DNA from 3 places in the Nakamurella panacisegetis genome. Region 2 is predicted to be linked to each of the others. Evidence: riboswitches for the same ligand, from Rfam matches in the RefSeq annotation. Region 2 holds a riboswitch; each other region holds the start of a gene.
The links. A riboswitch is a leader RNA that binds a small molecule or an ion and turns the genes downstream of it on or off. The one in region 2 is predicted to bind thiamine pyrophosphate.

Region 1 (5,375 bases), 1.6 Mb from region 2:
CGAGGCCGTAGAACACGGGGGCCTGGCGGACCGAACGAGAGAAACCGAACCGCCGGCCCAACAGTCCTGCCATACCAGCGGCCCCGGCGCCGGCCAGGACTGGAATAGCGAGCATTCCCGAGCCGATGAATCCCAACGCGAACAGGGCTCCGGCCCAGCGGCCGGCCAAAGGTTCCAGCGCCTTCGCTGCGTCGGCCGCGCTGTTCAGGTTCGTGGTGCCGTGGGCGTGCAGCGTGGCCGAGGTCGACACGATGATGGCGAACATGACCAGGTTGTTGAACGCCATCCCGGCGATGACATCCAGCCTGGATGCGCGAAGCTTGCGCCGTGATTTGCTGCTGTCACGTTCGGCCAGCGGAACCGCGCGTCGTCCCTGCTCTGGCTCGTCTCGCATGTCCTCGAGGCGGTGCGCCGATTGCCAGAAGAAAAGGTAGGGGCTGATGGTGGTACCCAGCACGGCCACCAGCAACGTGAGGTAGGTGGGATTGAGCTGCATCTGGGGGACAAAGGTGCCCCGCAGCACTTGCCCGGCCGGTGGATGCACCAAGATGGCGACGACGAAATAGACCAGTAGCGCGGCGCAGAGCACCTTGAACACCAGGGCGATCCGGGCGAACGAACCGAACATCACCAGGGCCGTGGTCGCGACGCCGGCCACAAGGGCCCAGAGCCAGGTGGGACCGGCATGCAGCAAGGTCATTCCGGATCCGACCGCGACCAGGTCGGCGGCGATGTTCAGTGCGTTTGCGGCGAGCAGGCCGATCAGCAAGGCCCCGAAGAAGATCCGCGCCGGTCGACTTCGCCATCGAATGACGACCAGCTCGCCCAGGCTCTTGCCGGTGGCCAGCGCCGTACGATCGCAGATCTCCTGCACGGCCGCCATCAGCGGAAAGGTAACAAGACTGACCCACAGCATGCCGTAACCCTGGGCCGCGCCGGCCTGGCTGTAGGTGGCCACGCCGGAGGGGTCGTCATCGCTCGCCCCGGTCACCAGGCCGGGACCAATGGCGCGCAGGTAATACCGCCAACCGGTCCGGTGCGGACCCTGGGTCAGATCGACCTCACTCCGCAGTTGCGAACCTTCGGCGTCACCCTTCCCAGCGGCCGCAGGCACCAACTCTGCAGAGGAGTCGGCAGCGTCAGGCACAGCGTCTCCTTTCCTGCGACTCCGAAGGTTTCTCGGGGTTCTGGACCACATCGCGGAACCGTACACCGTAGACAGGCCTCAGATGCCGGCGACGGACTGTCAATTTTAAATGGTGGATCTGGTGCGACCGAGAGGTAGCAGATCATCGCTGACACCATTGACGCTGTGACGACTGATGAGGGGGTGGACCAGCCGCAGGCCCCCGGAATCGAGCCCTTCGAGCGTTGCTGTTCAATGTGGCGGCGCATGATGATAGTGGTCGGCTAGGCCAGTGGGAGATAGAGCTTTGCGCCGGCCTCCTTGAATTCGGCCGACTTCATGGCCATTCCCTGGGCGGCGAGATCCTTGAGTTCGTGGGAAATCTTCATGGAGCAGAATTTCGGTCCGCACATGGAGCAGAAGTGTGCAGTCCTGGCGCCGATGGCGGGGAGGGTCTCGTCGTGGTAGGAGCGGGCCTGGTCCGGGTCGATGGCCAGGTTGAACTGGTCCTCCCAGCGGAATTCGAACCGGGCCTTGGACAGCGCGTCGTCCCAGACCTGCGCGCCGGGGTGATTCTTGGCGAGATCACCGGCGTGGGCGGCGATCTTGTAGGCGATCATCCCGGCTTTGACGTCCTCGCGGTTCGGCAGTCCGAGGTGTTCCTTGGGAGTGACGTAGCAGAGCATCGCGGTGCCGTGCATGGCGATCACCGCGGCGCCGATGGCCGAGGTGATGTGGTCGTAAGCCGGGGCGATGTCGGTCGTCAGCGGCCCGAGGGTGTAAAAAGGCGCGTCCGAGCACCACAGTTTTTGTTTGTCGACGTTCTCCTTGATCTTGTGCAAGGGGACGTGGCCCGGGCCCTCGTTCATCACCTGCACGTCGTATTCCCACGCGATCGTGGTCAATTCACCCTGGGTCCTCAGTTCGGCGAACTGCGCTTCGTCGTTGGCGTCGGCGATGCTGCCGGGCCGTAGACCGTCGCCGAGGGAGAACGCGATGTCGAATTGGGCGAAGATTTCACAGAGATCCCGGAAGCGGGTGTAGAGGAAATTTTCCTCGTGCCGGGCCAGTGCCCACGCAGCCATGATCGATCCGCCGCGCGAGACGATCCCGGTGACCCGGTCGACGGCGAGCGGAACGTGTGCCAGCAGTACCGCGGCGTGGACTGTCATGTAGTCCACGCCCTGTTCGGCCTGCTCGATCACGGTGTCTCGGTAGATCTCCCACGTCAGCAATTGCGGGTCGCCGTTGACCTTCTCAAGCGCCTGGTAGAGCGGAACGGTCCCGATCGGGACCGGGGAGTTCCGCACGATCGCCTCGCGGATGCGGTGGATGTGCTTGCCGGTGGACAGGTCCATCACGGTGTCGGCGCCCCACGTGCACGCCCAGCTCATCTTGTCGACCTCTTCGGCGATGCCGGAGGACACCGCTGAGGTACCGATGTTGGCATTGACCTTTACCAGGAACTTCTCGCCGATCAGCATCGGCTCGGATTCCGGATGATTGATGTTGTTGGGCAGAATCGCGCGGCCGGCAGCGATCTCGGCGCGCACCGCCTCCGGGTCCATCTGCTCGCGGATCGCGGCGAACTCCATCTCGGGCGTGATGATGCCGCTGCGGGCATAGTGCAATTGCGTCACGCGCCGGCCGGCCCGCGCCCGCCGGACCATCCGTCCCTCGTTGGCGGGCCCCACCGCCGGGGCGGTGTCGACGTCGCCGCGTTCGGTGATCCAGCCCAGGCGCAGTTCCGGCAGACCCATCGTAAGGTCACCGCCAGGTCCGGAGGTGTCGTACAGCAGGACCGGCGGTTCGCCGCCCGACAGTTCCACCCGGGTGAACGGCACCCTCAGGTCCGGGCGTGAACCCTGTTGATAAACCTTGCTTCTCATCGAATGGGTTGCAGACGCCATCGGATCTTCCCTTCCTGCGCCGGCATTATCCGGATCAGGTTCGGCGGTCGGAGGCTGGAGTGCCTCCCTCTCAGCCCGGACTTACCGGGCTCCCGCGGGTCATTGGTGCTCACTATGCCAGAGCTACCGGGATCGTGCATCCGGCGGCCCCGATATTCGTTTGATCTGCGGTGCTACAGCATTCCTTCCAGCATGCCCTCGTACGACGAGGATGCCTCGGCCGACCAGCGGCGCGGGATACGGCCCGCGAGATAGGAATCCCGGCCGGCGCAGGCCGCCAGCCGCATGGCCCTTGCCATCCGGATCGGTTGCGCGGCCCGGGTGACGGCCGAGGCGACCAGCACGGCATCGCAGCCCAGTTCCATCGCCTGGACCACATCAGCAGCCGAGCCGATACCGGCGTCCAGGATGATCGGAACCCCAGCGCCGGCAACGATCTGGGCGATGTTGTGGGGGTTGGCGATACCGAGCCCGGAGCCGATCGGGGATCCGCCGGGCATCACCGCCGCGCAACCCACCTGCTCCAACCGCCGGGCCAGGATCGGGTCGTCGTTGGTGTAGGGCAGGACCACAAACCCGTCATCGACCAACTGTTCGCACGCGGCCAACAACTCCAGTCCGTCCGGCAGCAGGGTGTGTTCGTCCGCGACGACCTCCACCTTGATCCATTGGGTTTCCAATGCCTCGCGGGCGAGTCGGGCCGTCAGCACCGCTTCGGCGGCGGTGCGGCATCCGGCCGTGTTGGGCAGCACCCGCACACCGACTTCGCGAAGGACGTCCAACACCGATCCGGTCGCATCGGGTCCGATCCGCCTCATCGCCACCGTCGTCAGGTCGGTGCGGGATTCGCGGAGGATTTCGCCGAGGCCGGCCAGACTCGGGGCGCCGCCGGTGCCGACGATCAACCGCGAGGAGAACGTCAGGTCGGCAATGACGAACGGATCCGGCTCGGTCGACTCCGTCAGGACATCGAGGTCTCTCATCTCAGCCGCCCTGCACTGCGGTCAGCACATCGAGTCGGTCGCCATCGCGAAGATCCACCGCGGGCCATTCGCCCCGGGGTACGACCTCGCCGTTGTGGGCAACGGTGATCCCGGACGTCTTGGTGCTGATCGTGTGCACCACGTCGGCCATGGTCAGGCCGTCGGCCAGGTCGGCGGGTACCCCGTTGAGCATTACCTGCATCGCTGATCTCCCTCGTTCGTCGGTTTGTCGGTCTTGGGAAACCGATCCGGTTGGAAGGGCTCCCATTGTGGTGCTAACGGGCCGCCGGCGAGCAGGGCCGTCACTGCGACCGCGGTGGATGCTGACAGCAGGATCCCATTGCGGTGATGGCCGGTGGCCAGAATCAGGCCCGGTTCGGTCTCCCCGAGCAGCGGCCCGTTGTCGGGCGTGCCGGGCCGCAGACCGGCCCGCATCTCCGCCATCTCGAATTCCGAGGAGATCGGCAGGAGCTCGTATGCGTTGCGCAGCAACTCGAACACACCGCCGGCGGTGACCACGGTGTCGAAACCCTGCTGCTCCTGGGTGGCGCCGAGCACCACCTCGCCCCCTGCCCTGGGCACCAGATAGACCTCCTGGCCCTGACCAACGCGCGGAGGGTGTGTGTGAGCACCGGACCTGCGGCCAGCAACCTCGGGGGGATCTGCAACCGAAGAATCTGGCCTTTGACCGGATGGATCGGATACCCGGACAACCGACCGGACTGCGCGCCGGCGCAGAGCACCACCGTCGCGGCCGGCAGCTGTTCCCCGGAGTCGGTGGTGACGCCGCTGACCCGACCACCGGTCCGGTCGAGCCGGCTGACGGTGCCGGTCACCATTCGCACACCCCGGGCCGCGGTGGCTCGCTGCAGCGAACGCAGGTACCGCCGGTTGTCGACCGACAGGTCGCCGCCGGCCAGCACACCGCCGTTGACACCCGCGGCCAGGAATGGCTCCAGTTTCCTGGTCGCGCTTCCGGTCAGTGTTTGGGTGGCCCAGCCCAACGAATTGCGGTAGGCGCTCATGCGCGCCAGCGCAGCCTTGTCGCCGGTGTTGAAGGCCACGGCCAGCGTGCCCTCGGTCCGCAGACCGACCGACTCACCGGGCAGCTCATCCAGGGCCTCGGCCAACACACGGAATTCGGCAACCGCAGCGACGTTGAGCTCCACGAGATCCTGCTCGCCGAAACCGGCCTCGCTCAGCGGAGCGAGCATCCCGGCCGCGGCCCAGCTCGCACCGGCCGCGCCACCCGGGTCGACGACGGTGATTTCGGCCCCGGCCTCGGAGAGCCGGAAGGCACAGGCCAGTCCGATGACGCCACCGCCGACGATCACCACATCACCACGGGGACGAGAC
Region 2 (5,375 bases):
GCGGCCGGCGGTCGCGTCCCGACCGCGGGCGTCGCGCACCGGGCCGCCGAACCTCTACCGTGGGTAGGTCACGGTTCACGAGGAAGAGGTAGGCGCATGGCTGCAGGTGGAGATCGGCGGTCGTCGTCCGGTGCCGGGCGGTCCAACGGGGCCGGGGACCATCCGCAGCGGCGCGGTTTCAACCGCCCGGGTCGGACCCAGGTCGACCGCAACCGCGATCTGCCGGTCGATCGGCAGCTCAAGATCTTGCTGAAGAATCCGACACCGTCACCGGCCGAACAGAACCGGCTGTGCGAACTCACCCGGACGAAGAGCTACCGGGCCGCCGTGGCCGTGGCCAAACGGATGCTGGCCCCCGGCCCGGCCGTCGTCGAGCCGACCGAGCCCACCACCCCGGTTCGGCGGCGGAACCCCGGCAATCGTCCGCAGGGCTGACTCCGCCCGCGGCCCCGTCGTGCCCGGGCCGTGCGCGTCCGAAACCTGCCGACAACACGACGTGACTACGCTCGGGCGACGAGCCCTCCGGTGCAGGGTTCGCTGCCGACCCGGCGATCTGCCGACCAGCGGTCGACCGGCCGGGGTCGGCCCGGCGAATGGAGTCACGTGTGACCAACCGGCGGGTCCAGATCGGCTGCGACTTCACGTATTCGGCCGAGATAGAGACGTCCACTGTCTTCCAGGTCGCGCCTCTGGGTGATGGCGTCACCGGTGAGGCGTTCAGCTTCCGGCCGCCGCTCGATGCGCACGAGTACCGCGACCTGTACGGCAACCGCTGCCTGCGGGTGGTGCTGCCGGCCGGGCCGTCCACGTTCTCCTATCGAGCCCTGGTCGACGTGGCCGACGAGACCGAGGATTTCGACGAATCGGCCCCGGAGGTCGCGCCGCACGAACTGCCGGACGACGTCCTGCTCTACACAATGCCCAGCCGCTATTGCCTGCCCGACATGCTGGGCAACGAAGCCTGGTGGCGTTTCGCCGACACGCCACCGGGATATCAACGGGTGCAGGCGATCTGCGACCACGTTCATCGTCATCTGCAGTTCGCGTACGGGAGCAGCCATCCCACCTCGACCGCGGCCGACGTCAATGCGTCGGGATTCGGGGTCTGCCGCGATTTCACTCACCTGGCCATTTCCTTCTGCCGGGCACTGAACATCCCGGCCCGGTACGTGTTCGGGTACCTGCCGTTCATGGACGTACCCGATGACGGTTCGCCGAACGACTTCGCGGCCTGGATGGAAGTCTGGTTGGGCGGACGATGGTGGACTTTCGATCCGCGGAACAACCAGCGTCGCAAGGGCCGCATCCTGATCGGCCGGGGCCGGGACGCCTCGGACGTGGCCATGGCGACGACGTTCGGCGGCCCGCTGCTGGAGAACATGACGGTGATCGCCCAGGAACTGACGGCGGTGCACGGGTGACGGCCGAGGAGATCATCGCCCGCCTCGGCCTGGAGCGACTGGATCCCGAGGGTGGCTACTTCCGCCGGGTGTACACGGCGACCGGGGCGAGCGCAGCGACGGCCATCTACTACCTGGTGTCCGGGGACGATTTCTCGGCGCTGCACCGCATGCGGACCAGCGACGAGCTGTTCTTCCACCACGCCGGCGCGCCTCTGCGGATGCTCGTCCTGGACGGTGACGGCCGTGAGGTGGTGCTGGGCAGCGATCTCGCCGCCGGGCAGCAGCCGCAGGTACTGATTCCGGCGGGCACCTGGCAGGGCGCCTCGCCCGACGGGGCCTGGTCTTTGGTGTCGACCGTGGTGGTGCCCGCTTTCGAGTGGTCCGATTTCGAGTTGGGCGACCAGCCGGAGTTGACGGCGATGTTCCCCGGGTGGGCGACCCGGATCGACGAGCTCAGCCGGTGAGGGCCGCCCGCAGGGCGAGCACCGTCGCCAGCGGCCGATCGCCGATCGGGCGCAGCACCACACTGTCCGCGCCGGCGTCCCAGAGCGCGGAAACCTTCTGCGCAGCAACAGATGCCGGCCCATCAGCCAGGTAGACCTGCGCCGGAGCGACGCCCTGAACCTCGGCGAACTCGGCCCGGACGTCGGCGGTGGCCGCAGCCAGTGCCTGCTCGTCGGATTCGATGCACACGTGCGTGAGAACGGTCAGCGAATGCTCACTGGCGGCTGAGATGTGTTGCCGCGCAGCGGCTATGACGCTCGGCCCGGTGCCTTCGGCGAGGATTGTGCCGTCGGCGACCCGGCCGGCCAGGGCCAGCGACCGCGGCTTCATGACACCGGCCAGCAGTGGCGGCACCGCGGCCGGCGGGTGGACCAGCCGGACCCCGTCCACCGTCACGTAGCGGCCGTGGGCATCGACGAATTCGCCGCGCAGCAGCGCGCGGGTGGCCCGGAAGGTCTCCTCCAGCAGCGTCAGCGGTGACTCGACGGCCGCACCGACCTGCCGCATCCATGGCGTCACGCCGTGGCCGATCCCGGCCAGCAGCCGCCCGGGATGCAGCCGCTCCAGCGTGGCCAGTTCCATCGCGAGCACCGCGACGTTCCGCAGCGGCGCGGGGACGATCCCGATGCCGACGGTGATGGATCCGGTAGCGGCCAGCGCGGTGGCCGCGGACGACATCGCCCCACCCCAGCCCAGGTCCTCGACCACCCAGATCTCGTCGAAGCCGGCCTGCTCCAGGTCTCGGGCGAAGCCGGCGAGCTGCTCGGGCGGGCGGGCCCGGTCGAACATGACGCCGAGCCGTCGGGGTGGGGTGATGGTCATGGCCACAGAACCTACGCCCGCCGGGACGGTGCGTACCCAGGCACGCACCGGAACCGGCTACGGTGGTGGACGGCGCGGGGCGCCGGAGGCGAGAACCGGCTGAGATGCACCCGTGGAACCTGCCAAGGTAGTGCTTGCGAAGGGAACGCCAGTGACTCTGGAATCAGCTCTGACGACGGCCGACATCGCCGCCGTGATCGACCGTGTGCGAGCGGCCTCGCCGTTGGTGCAGTGCATCACCAACACCGTGGTCGCGAACTTCACCGCCAACGGTCTGTTGGCCGCCGGTGCCGCGCCGGCCATGGTCGACGCGCCGGAGGAGGCGGGTCTGCTGGCGTCGGTGGCCGGCGCCCTGTTGATCAACCTCGGCACCGTGACCACGGCCCAGGCGGCGGGTATGCGGGCCGGTATCGCCGGGGCTATCGGGGCCGGGGTGCCGTGGATCCTGGATCCGGTGGCCATCGGGGCGCTGCCCCTCCGCACCGGTCTGGCCCACGAATTCGCCGCCCTCGGGCCGGCCGTCATCCGGGGTAACGCTTCCGAGATCGGCGCGTTGTCCGGTGGCACGGGAGGACGGGGAGTCGATTCCACGGCGACCCCCGACGAGGTGGCCGAGGTCGCGGCGCAGGTGGCCGGGGACTTCGCCACCGTGGTCGCGATGAGCGGCGCGGTCGACCTGATCACCGACGGCACCCGGACGGTACGAGTGGCGTCGGGCAACGACCAGCTCACCCGGGTCACCGGAGTGGGGTGCTTCCTCGGGGCGCTGATGGGCGCCTGCGCCGCCGTCACCCCGGATCGGTTGCTCGCGGCGGCCGCCGCCACCGCCTGGGTGTGTGTGGCCGGCGACCGGGCGGCGAAGCAGAGCGAGGGGATCGGCATGTTCGCCGTGGCCTTCCTCGATGCGCTGGACGAGCTGTCGGGCAACGAGATTGCGCAGGGAGGCGCGGTGAGCGTTTCTTGAGCAGGATCGACGCGTCGGTCTACCTGGTGACCGACACCGTGCTCTGCGGCGGGCCGGCCGGGGTGGTCGACACGGTGCGGCGGGCGGTGACCGGGGGAGTCAGTGCGGTTCAGATCCGCGATCCGCTGGCCAGCACCCGTGATCTGGCCGCGCTCGCGACGGCGGTGCTGGACGCGCTCCGGGAGACCGGCATTCCGGTGATCGTGAACGACCGGGTCGACGTCGCCCTCGCGGTCGGGGCCCACGGCGTGCACGTCGGTCAGCGCGATCTGCATCCTCTCGCCGCTCGGCGGCTGATCGGACCGGCCGCCCACCTCGGCCTCTCGGTGTCGACCGAGGCGGAACTGCGGGACGCACTGATGCTGCCGGACGGCACCGTCGATCTGCTCGGGGTCGGCCCGATCCGGGACACGCCGTCCAAGACCGACGCCGCACCCGCGATCGGGTTCGACGCCCTGGCCGCGATGTGTGCGGCCGGTTCGGTGCCCTGCGTGGCCATCGGTGGCGTCAAGGCGGCGGACATCCCCGAGCTGCGTCGCGCGGGAGCGGTTGGTCTGGCGGTCATCTCGGCGATCTGCGGTCAGGCCGACCCGGCGGCCGCGGCTGCGACGCTGCGCCGAGGATGGGACGCGCCGTGACCCGGCCGCCCGGCCACCCGCCGGTGGTGCTGAGCATCGCCGGTTCCGATCCCAGCGGCGGCGCCGGGATCCAGGCCGATCTGAAGACCTTCAGTGCGCTCGGTGGCTACGGCTGCGCCGTCATCACGGCCCTGACCGCGCAGAGCACCCGCGGCGTGTCCGGCGTCTTCCCGATCCCGGCCGGGTTCGTCGCCGAGCAGCTCGACGCGTTGTTCGCCGACGTCGGCATCGACGCCGTGAAGGTCGGCATGATCGCGAACGCGGAGATCGCCCGGGCGGTGGCCGATGCGCTGCGGCGGTACGCGCCGCCCGTCGTGGTCCTGGATCCGGTGATGGTGGCGACGTCGGGGGATCGGCTGTTGGCACCCGACGCCGAGGACGTCATGCGGTCGGAGTTGTTGCCACTGGCCGACCTGATCACGCCGAACCTGGACGAGGCGGCCGCGCTGCTGGGTACCCAGCGTGCCGCGGATGCGGACGAGACCAGGGCGCAGAGCCTTGCGCTGCGGGCGATCGGCGCGCGGCGGGTGCTGCTGAAGGGTGGCCACCTGGTCGGCCCGGAGGCGACGGACTACCTGGTCGACAGCGACGGCCGGGTGCAGGAGTTGACCGCGGAGCGGATCGACACCGCCAATACACATGGCACCGGTTGCACGTTGTCCTCGGCCGTCGCCGTACTCCGCCCCGGCGCTGATGACTGGTTCACCGCCGTGCAGGAGGCGAAGGCCTACCTGACCACGGCCTTGCGCCACGCCGACGAGCTCATGATCGGCGGCACCGGCACCGACTACTCGCCCTACAGCGGACACGGCCCGGTACATCACTTCTCGGCCATGTGGCCGCGACGGTGAACTCGCGACGGTGAACTCGCGACGGCCACGGGCCGCCGGTCGACCGGGGGTGTAACCCCTCGGACGTGGGTGTGACGGTCGGCCGGGGTGCAAGAGTGGTCGGCATGACGATCTCCGGACGGGCACGGCAGGGTTCGATCTACGCCGCCGGGGTGCTCGGTCGGCGACCGGAGGTGCCCACCGGCTGGACCGC
Region 3 (5,375 bases), 1.7 Mb from region 2:
GCATGAGGGAAGTATCCGGCCGGATCCCGATCTGACCCAATCGAGCACGATCGCCCGGCCCCGCCTAGGATTTCTCCGACCTCGATCCGTCCGCCGTCTTCGGAGAGGCACGTCATGGCCGAAGTGCTGCTGTTCCATCACGCCCAGGGGCTGACTCCCGGCGTGGTGGCCCTTGCGGACGTGCTCCGCGCCGCCGGGAACACCGTCCACACCCCCGATCTGTACGACGGGCACACCTTCGATGTGCTCGACGACGGGCTGGCCTACGCCGGTGGCGTCGGGTTCGAGGAGTTGATGAAGCTCGGGGTGCGGGCCGCCGCCGAGCTGCCGGAAGCCCTGGTGTACATCGGGTTCTCCTTGGGCGTGATGCCCGCGCAGAACCTGGCCCAGACCCGGCCCGGTGCCCGGGGGGCGGTCTTCATGGGCTCCTGTCTGCCGGCGGGTGAATTCGGGGGCTGGCCGCCGGAGGTGCCGGTGCGGATCCACGGCATGGCGGCCGACCCCATCTTCACCGGCGAGGGCGATCTGGAGGCGGCCCGCGAGCTCGTCAGCTCGGCGCCGGATGCTGAATTGTTCCTCTACCCGGGTGATCGCCACCTGTTCGTCGGCCGATCACTGCCCGACTACGACCCCGACGCCACTGAACTGCTGCTCGACCGCACGGTGCGGTTCCTGCGCGAGGTGTGAACGACGCGCGGTCCCGCGGCCGCGCTCAGTCGTGGACGGGCTCGCCGGTGATCTGGTGGTCGGCCTGGAACATCGCTTCCCGCAACAGATTGCGGACGTGCCCGCCGCGCAGCCGATAGACGATCCGGCGCCCCTCGCGGGTGCCTTCGACCAGACCGGCCAACCGGAGCTTCGACAGATGCTGGCTGGCCACGGTCGGCCGGCAGCCGGCTGCGGCGGCCAGGCTGGCCACGTCCATCTCGCGGGAGGACATGGCCCACAACATGCGCACCCGGGTCGGATCGGCCAGCATCGCGAACGAAACCACGGCTGCGTCCACCTGGGCCGGTGACGGATTCTCCGGGTGGGGACCGCCGACCGCGGCAACGGCATCCGTGGTCGCGGGGACGGTCATACATCTCACCCTAGCCGACCACCTTCATACCTTCACGGATGCGAAGATGACGATAGTATGACGGCGAACCCAACCGGCCCGGCGAAACGAGTCACCTGATGAGTCACCTTGTTGTCCGCGAGCATTCCGACCTCGACCTACCCGCGGCAGCCGAGCACGAGCACGACCACGACCACGATGAGCACGGGCACAGCCACGCCAATCACGACGAGCACGAACACGGCCACTCGCACGAGCACGGCCACTCACACGACGTGAGTTCCCCGTGGTCATCGATCAGGCATTGGCTGTCGGAACTGGTCGGCGGGCATTCCCACGACACGGTCGACGCCATCGACGACGCGCTGGAGGCCGACAGTGCGGGCCGACGGGCCCTTGTGATCAGCCTCATCGGGCTGGGTCTCACGGCCGCCATCCAGGGCGTGGTGGTGCTGCTGTCCGGCTCCATCGCCCTGTTGGGCGACACGCTGCACAACGTCGCCGACGCACTGACCGCAGTGCCCCTGCTGATCGCGTTCACGTTGGTCCGTCGACCGCCGAACAAGCGCCACACCTACGGTTACGGCCGCGCCGAGGACATCGGCGGGCTGTTCGTCATCGCCATGATGCTGCTGTCCAGCGTTCTGGCCGGATACGAGGCCATCGCCCGGCTCATCCATCCGCAGCCGGTGTCGCACCTCTGGGCGGTGGCCGGGGCCGGACTGATCGGCTTCCTGGGCAACGAGATCGTGGCCCGCTACCGGATCCGGGTCGGGCGCCAGATCGGATCGGCCGCACTGGTCGCCGACGGCCTGCACGCCCGCACCGACGGATTCACCAGTCTGGCCGTCCTGCTCGGCGCCGGCGGCGTCGCCCTCGGCTGGCGTTGGGCCGACCCGGTGGTCGGACTGCTGATCATGGTCGCCATCCTCGGAGTGCTCCGGTCGGCGATCCGTCAGGTCGGGGCCCGTCTCATGGACGCGGTCGATCCCGGTGTGGTGGACCTGGCCGCCGCGGCGATCGGCACGGTCGACGGGGTGCGACAGATCCGCGAGCTCAGGTTGCGCTGGATCGGGCACACCCTGCGGGCCGAGGCCGAGATCACCGTCGATCCGGCGCTCACCGTGCAGGAGGCGCACCAGATCGCCGATCACGCCGAGGCCCACCTGCTGGCCGGGGTGCGTCGCCTGGCCGCCGCCACCATCCAGGTCAGCCCGGCCCGGGTCGAGGCCGATCCGCAGCCGCACGGGTGAGCCACCGCCGGTGACGCGGCCCGGCTTCTCGGTGGGGCCACCGGTTCACCGGGACGGTGCCGGACCGGGACGGTGCCGCGGACGGGCACCGATCCCCCTACACTGATCGCATCCCGCGGGAGCCCGCAGATCGGGCTGAGAGGGTGGACGAGCGGCGGAAACATCGAATCCGCCCAGGCCACCGACCGCTTGAACCTGATCCGGCTAGTACCGGCGCAGGGAGAGGTTGGCTGTCATGTCCACATCTGTATCCAGATCGTCCCGACCATCGGCTGCATCGTCGGTGGCCCCTCCAGACGAGGCGCCGCACACCCTCACCGAGGCCGCCCCCCGCACCCTGGGCCTGCTCGACCAGCTGGGGCTGTGGGGCAACCTCGGGGTCAGCCTCCTCGGTTTCGCCGGGGCGGTCGCCGTCCTGCAGCCGTCCGGCGCGTCGCCGCTCGGGCTCACAGCGGCGATCGTCGCCATCGTCACCGGATCGGTACTCGGCGGGTTGATCCTCGGGGCGACGCTGGTGCTCGGAGCCCGGACCGGGGCGCCGGCCATGGTGCTTCTCCGCGGACTGCTCGGGGCCAAGGCCTCGTTCGTCCCGACCGTGCTGAACATCGCACAGTGCCTGGGCTGGGCTGTGTTCGAGTTGTTCGTCATTTCCAGTGGACTGCAGGCCCTTTCCCGCGGTCACCTGCCGTCCTGGCTCTGTGTCGTCGTCGCCGGCGCCGTCACCACCGGGCTCACCCTCCGGCCGCTCGGCGCCATCCGGGTACTGCGCAAGTACGTCTCCGTCCTGGTCGTGCTGTCGATGATCGTTCTTGCTGTCGGCCTGCTGCGCCGTCCGACCGGCGCGATCACCGGTTCCTGGGGCGGATTCTGGCTCGCGGTCGACGCGGTCATCGCCCTGACCATCTCCTGGGTCCCGCTCGGGGCCGACTACTCGCGTCATTCCCGCAGCGCCCGTTCGGCTTTCGCCGGCGGCTTCCTCGGATACGGGGTGACCCAGGTCGCCTGTCTGTTGATCGGCGTGGTGGCTCTGACCCAGCTCGGCTCGAGCAACGGAGATCAGATCCCCGATCTGTTCCTGACCCTCCCGTTGGGCACGGTGGCCTTCGCGATCCTGGTGCTGCGGGAGACCGATCAGTCGTTCGCGAACGTCTACTCCACCGCTGTCTCGATCCAGAACATGGCCCCGCGTTGGGATCGGCGGATCCTGACCGTGCTGATCGGGGCGGGTACGACGGTGCTCGCGCTCACCGTCGACGTGTCCCAGTACGAGAACTTCCTCTACCTGATCGGGGCCGTCTTCATCCCGCTGTCCGGTGCTCTGGTCGCCGGCTGGGCCCGCTCACGCGTCGCGGTTGCCCCGCCCGCGCCGGTGGTCGACGGTTCGTCGAGCGCCGAACCCACGGCCCTCGTCGCCGTCTGGGACGTGTCGGATGCGGCGCCCGTCCGGCCTGGGATGATCGCCGCCTGGATCATCGGATTCGTGGTCTACCAGTTGATCAACCCGGGCGGGATCGCCGGGTGGTCCTCGTTCTGGACCCGGATGGGGACCGACCTGCACCTCATCGGTCACCCGTGGCTGTCGGCCTCGATCGCCTCGTTCGTGGTCGCCGTGCTGGTGGCCCTGCCCTTCGCATCGCCGAAGGCGGGCCAGGTCTCGCCGCGCCAGGCGGCGTCCCAGAACATCCACTCGTAACGGGCGGCGGTGGCGAACGCGGCGTGCATGTCCGCCACCACCGAGGCCGACGAATTGGACGCGCACCGGTCGACGATGTCCTTGGCCCGTGCGGTCGCGGCTGCGAAATCCGGATCGCCGTACGTCTGGATCCAGTCTGCGTACGGATGTCCGGACAGGTCCAGACCGTCCATCAGCCGCTGACCCGTGTCCTGGTAGATCCAGAAGCACGGCAACAGCGCGGCGGCCAGTACCGGGTAGCTCCCGCGCGCCGCCGCGCCGAGCAGGAAGGTGACGTAGGCCGTCCCGGCCGGTGACGGCGGCGCCGCGTCGAGGTCGAGCACCCGGCCGGCGTGCAGCGTGCGTTCCACCTCGATGGCGTCGTGGGCGGAGCGGGCCCAGAACGACAGATCGTCGGGGTGCGAGGCTTGTGCCGCGCACATGGCCAGGGCGCGGGCGTACCCCAGAAGGTAGTGCGCGTCCTGTGCCAGGTAGCCGAGGAACGTTGCCTCGGCCAGGGTTCCGTCCCGCAGACCCAGCAGGAACGGATGCTCGTCGATGGCCCGCCGGATCGTCGCGGTGTCGGCCCAGGCGGTGTCGGTGAAGCGGTCCATGGTGTTCCTGTCTCCTCGGGATGGGTTCGAACGATCAGTGGCTGGTCAGGTCCGGGGAGGTGGCCCGGTGCTGCTGCGAAGTACCAGTTCAGGCGGGATGACCTGCTCCCGGGGGCCGATGCGGGTGCCGTCGAGCCGGCCGGCGATGCGAGCGACCGCCAATCGGGCCAGCCGGCCCGGATTCTGGCCGACCGTCGTCAGGTCGACGTAGGACAGAGCGGCCAGCCGACTGTCGTCCCAGCCGATCACCGAGACGTCCTGCGGGACCTGCCGCCCGTTGCGGTGCAGCGTGTCCAGGACGCCAAGGGCGCAGCGGTCGTTGTAGGCCACCACCGCGGTCGGCGCAATGCCCTGGGCCAGCAGGGTTCTGGTGGCGGCCGCGCCGTACTCCTCGGTCGGACCGCCCGGCACCACCCGGGCCTGATCGGCGAGGGCGTGACGGCCCATGGCGCCGGCGAAACTCCGGCGTCGCTCGGCCGAACCCGGCGCCGAGGCGCCGTCGACATGCGCGATCCGGGAATGGCCGGCCGCGACGAGATGTCCGACGGCCAGCGACATTCCCTTGTCGTCGGCCGACCGGACGGTGTCGACCCCCGGATGACGAACGCTGCGGCCCACGACGACCAGCGGCATCCGGGACGCCCAGCGGCCGAGCGTGGCGACGGGTACCCGCGGGCCGAGCAGGATCATCGCCTCGCACCGGTCGTCGAGCAGGGTCTGGGCGGCCCGCTCCTCGCTGCGACTGGGCGCCACCGCACTCAGGACCACCTCGTAGC

Region 1: linked by a shared signal. The riboswitch ahead of thiC (phosphomethylpyrimidine synthase ThiC) and the one ahead of thiM (hydroxyethylthiazole kinase) in region 2 are both predicted to bind thiamine pyrophosphate.
Region 3: linked by a shared signal. The riboswitch ahead of BLS97_RS02970 (purine-cytosine permease family protein) and the one ahead of thiM (hydroxyethylthiazole kinase) in region 2 are both predicted to bind thiamine pyrophosphate.

Annotation. Positions count from the first base shown of each region.
Region 1 covers NZ_LT629710.1:3,911,782-3,917,156, reverse strand. The annotation lists gene BLS97_RS17670 (Nramp family divalent metal transporter) at 1-1,147, opposite strand, end outside; gene thiC (phosphomethylpyrimidine synthase ThiC) at 1,411-3,015, opposite strand; TPP riboswitch at 3,031-3,142, opposite strand; gene BLS97_RS17660 (thiazole synthase) at 3,210-4,019, opposite strand; gene thiS (sulfur carrier protein ThiS) at 4,021-4,221, opposite strand; gene BLS97_RS24570 (FAD-dependent oxidoreductase) at 4,212-4,601, opposite strand; partial or broken gene BLS97_RS17650 (FAD-dependent oxidoreductase) at 4,721-5,375, opposite strand, start outside.
Region 2 covers NZ_LT629710.1:2,356,363-2,361,737, forward strand. The annotation lists gene BLS97_RS10355 (hypothetical protein) at 97-435, shown strand; gene BLS97_RS10360 (transglutaminase-like domain-containing protein) at 606-1,421, shown strand; gene BLS97_RS10365 (cupin domain-containing protein) at 1,418-1,867, shown strand; gene BLS97_RS10370 (LLM class flavin-dependent oxidoreductase) at 1,857-2,729, opposite strand; TPP riboswitch at 2,795-2,892, shown strand; gene thiM (hydroxyethylthiazole kinase) at 2,887-3,693, shown strand; gene thiE (thiamine phosphate synthase) at 3,690-4,331, shown strand; gene thiD (bifunctional hydroxymethylpyrimidine kinase/phosphomethylpyrimidine kinase) at 4,328-5,182, shown strand; gene BLS97_RS10390 (alpha-hydroxy-acid oxidizing protein) at 5,287-5,375, shown strand, end outside.
Region 3 covers NZ_LT629710.1:680,251-685,625, reverse strand. The annotation lists gene BLS97_RS02990 (polysaccharide deacetylase family protein) at 1-4, opposite strand, end outside; gene BLS97_RS02985 (dienelactone hydrolase family protein) at 115-687, shown strand; gene BLS97_RS02980 (ArsR/SmtB family transcription factor) at 713-1,081, opposite strand; gene BLS97_RS02975 (cation diffusion facilitator family transporter) at 1,180-2,313, shown strand; TPP riboswitch at 2,419-2,552, shown strand; partial or broken gene BLS97_RS02970 (purine-cytosine permease family protein) at 2,549-3,643, shown strand; gene BLS97_RS23680 (TenA family protein) at 3,880-4,599, opposite strand; gene BLS97_RS02960 (LacI family DNA-binding transcriptional regulator) at 4,645-5,375, opposite strand, start outside.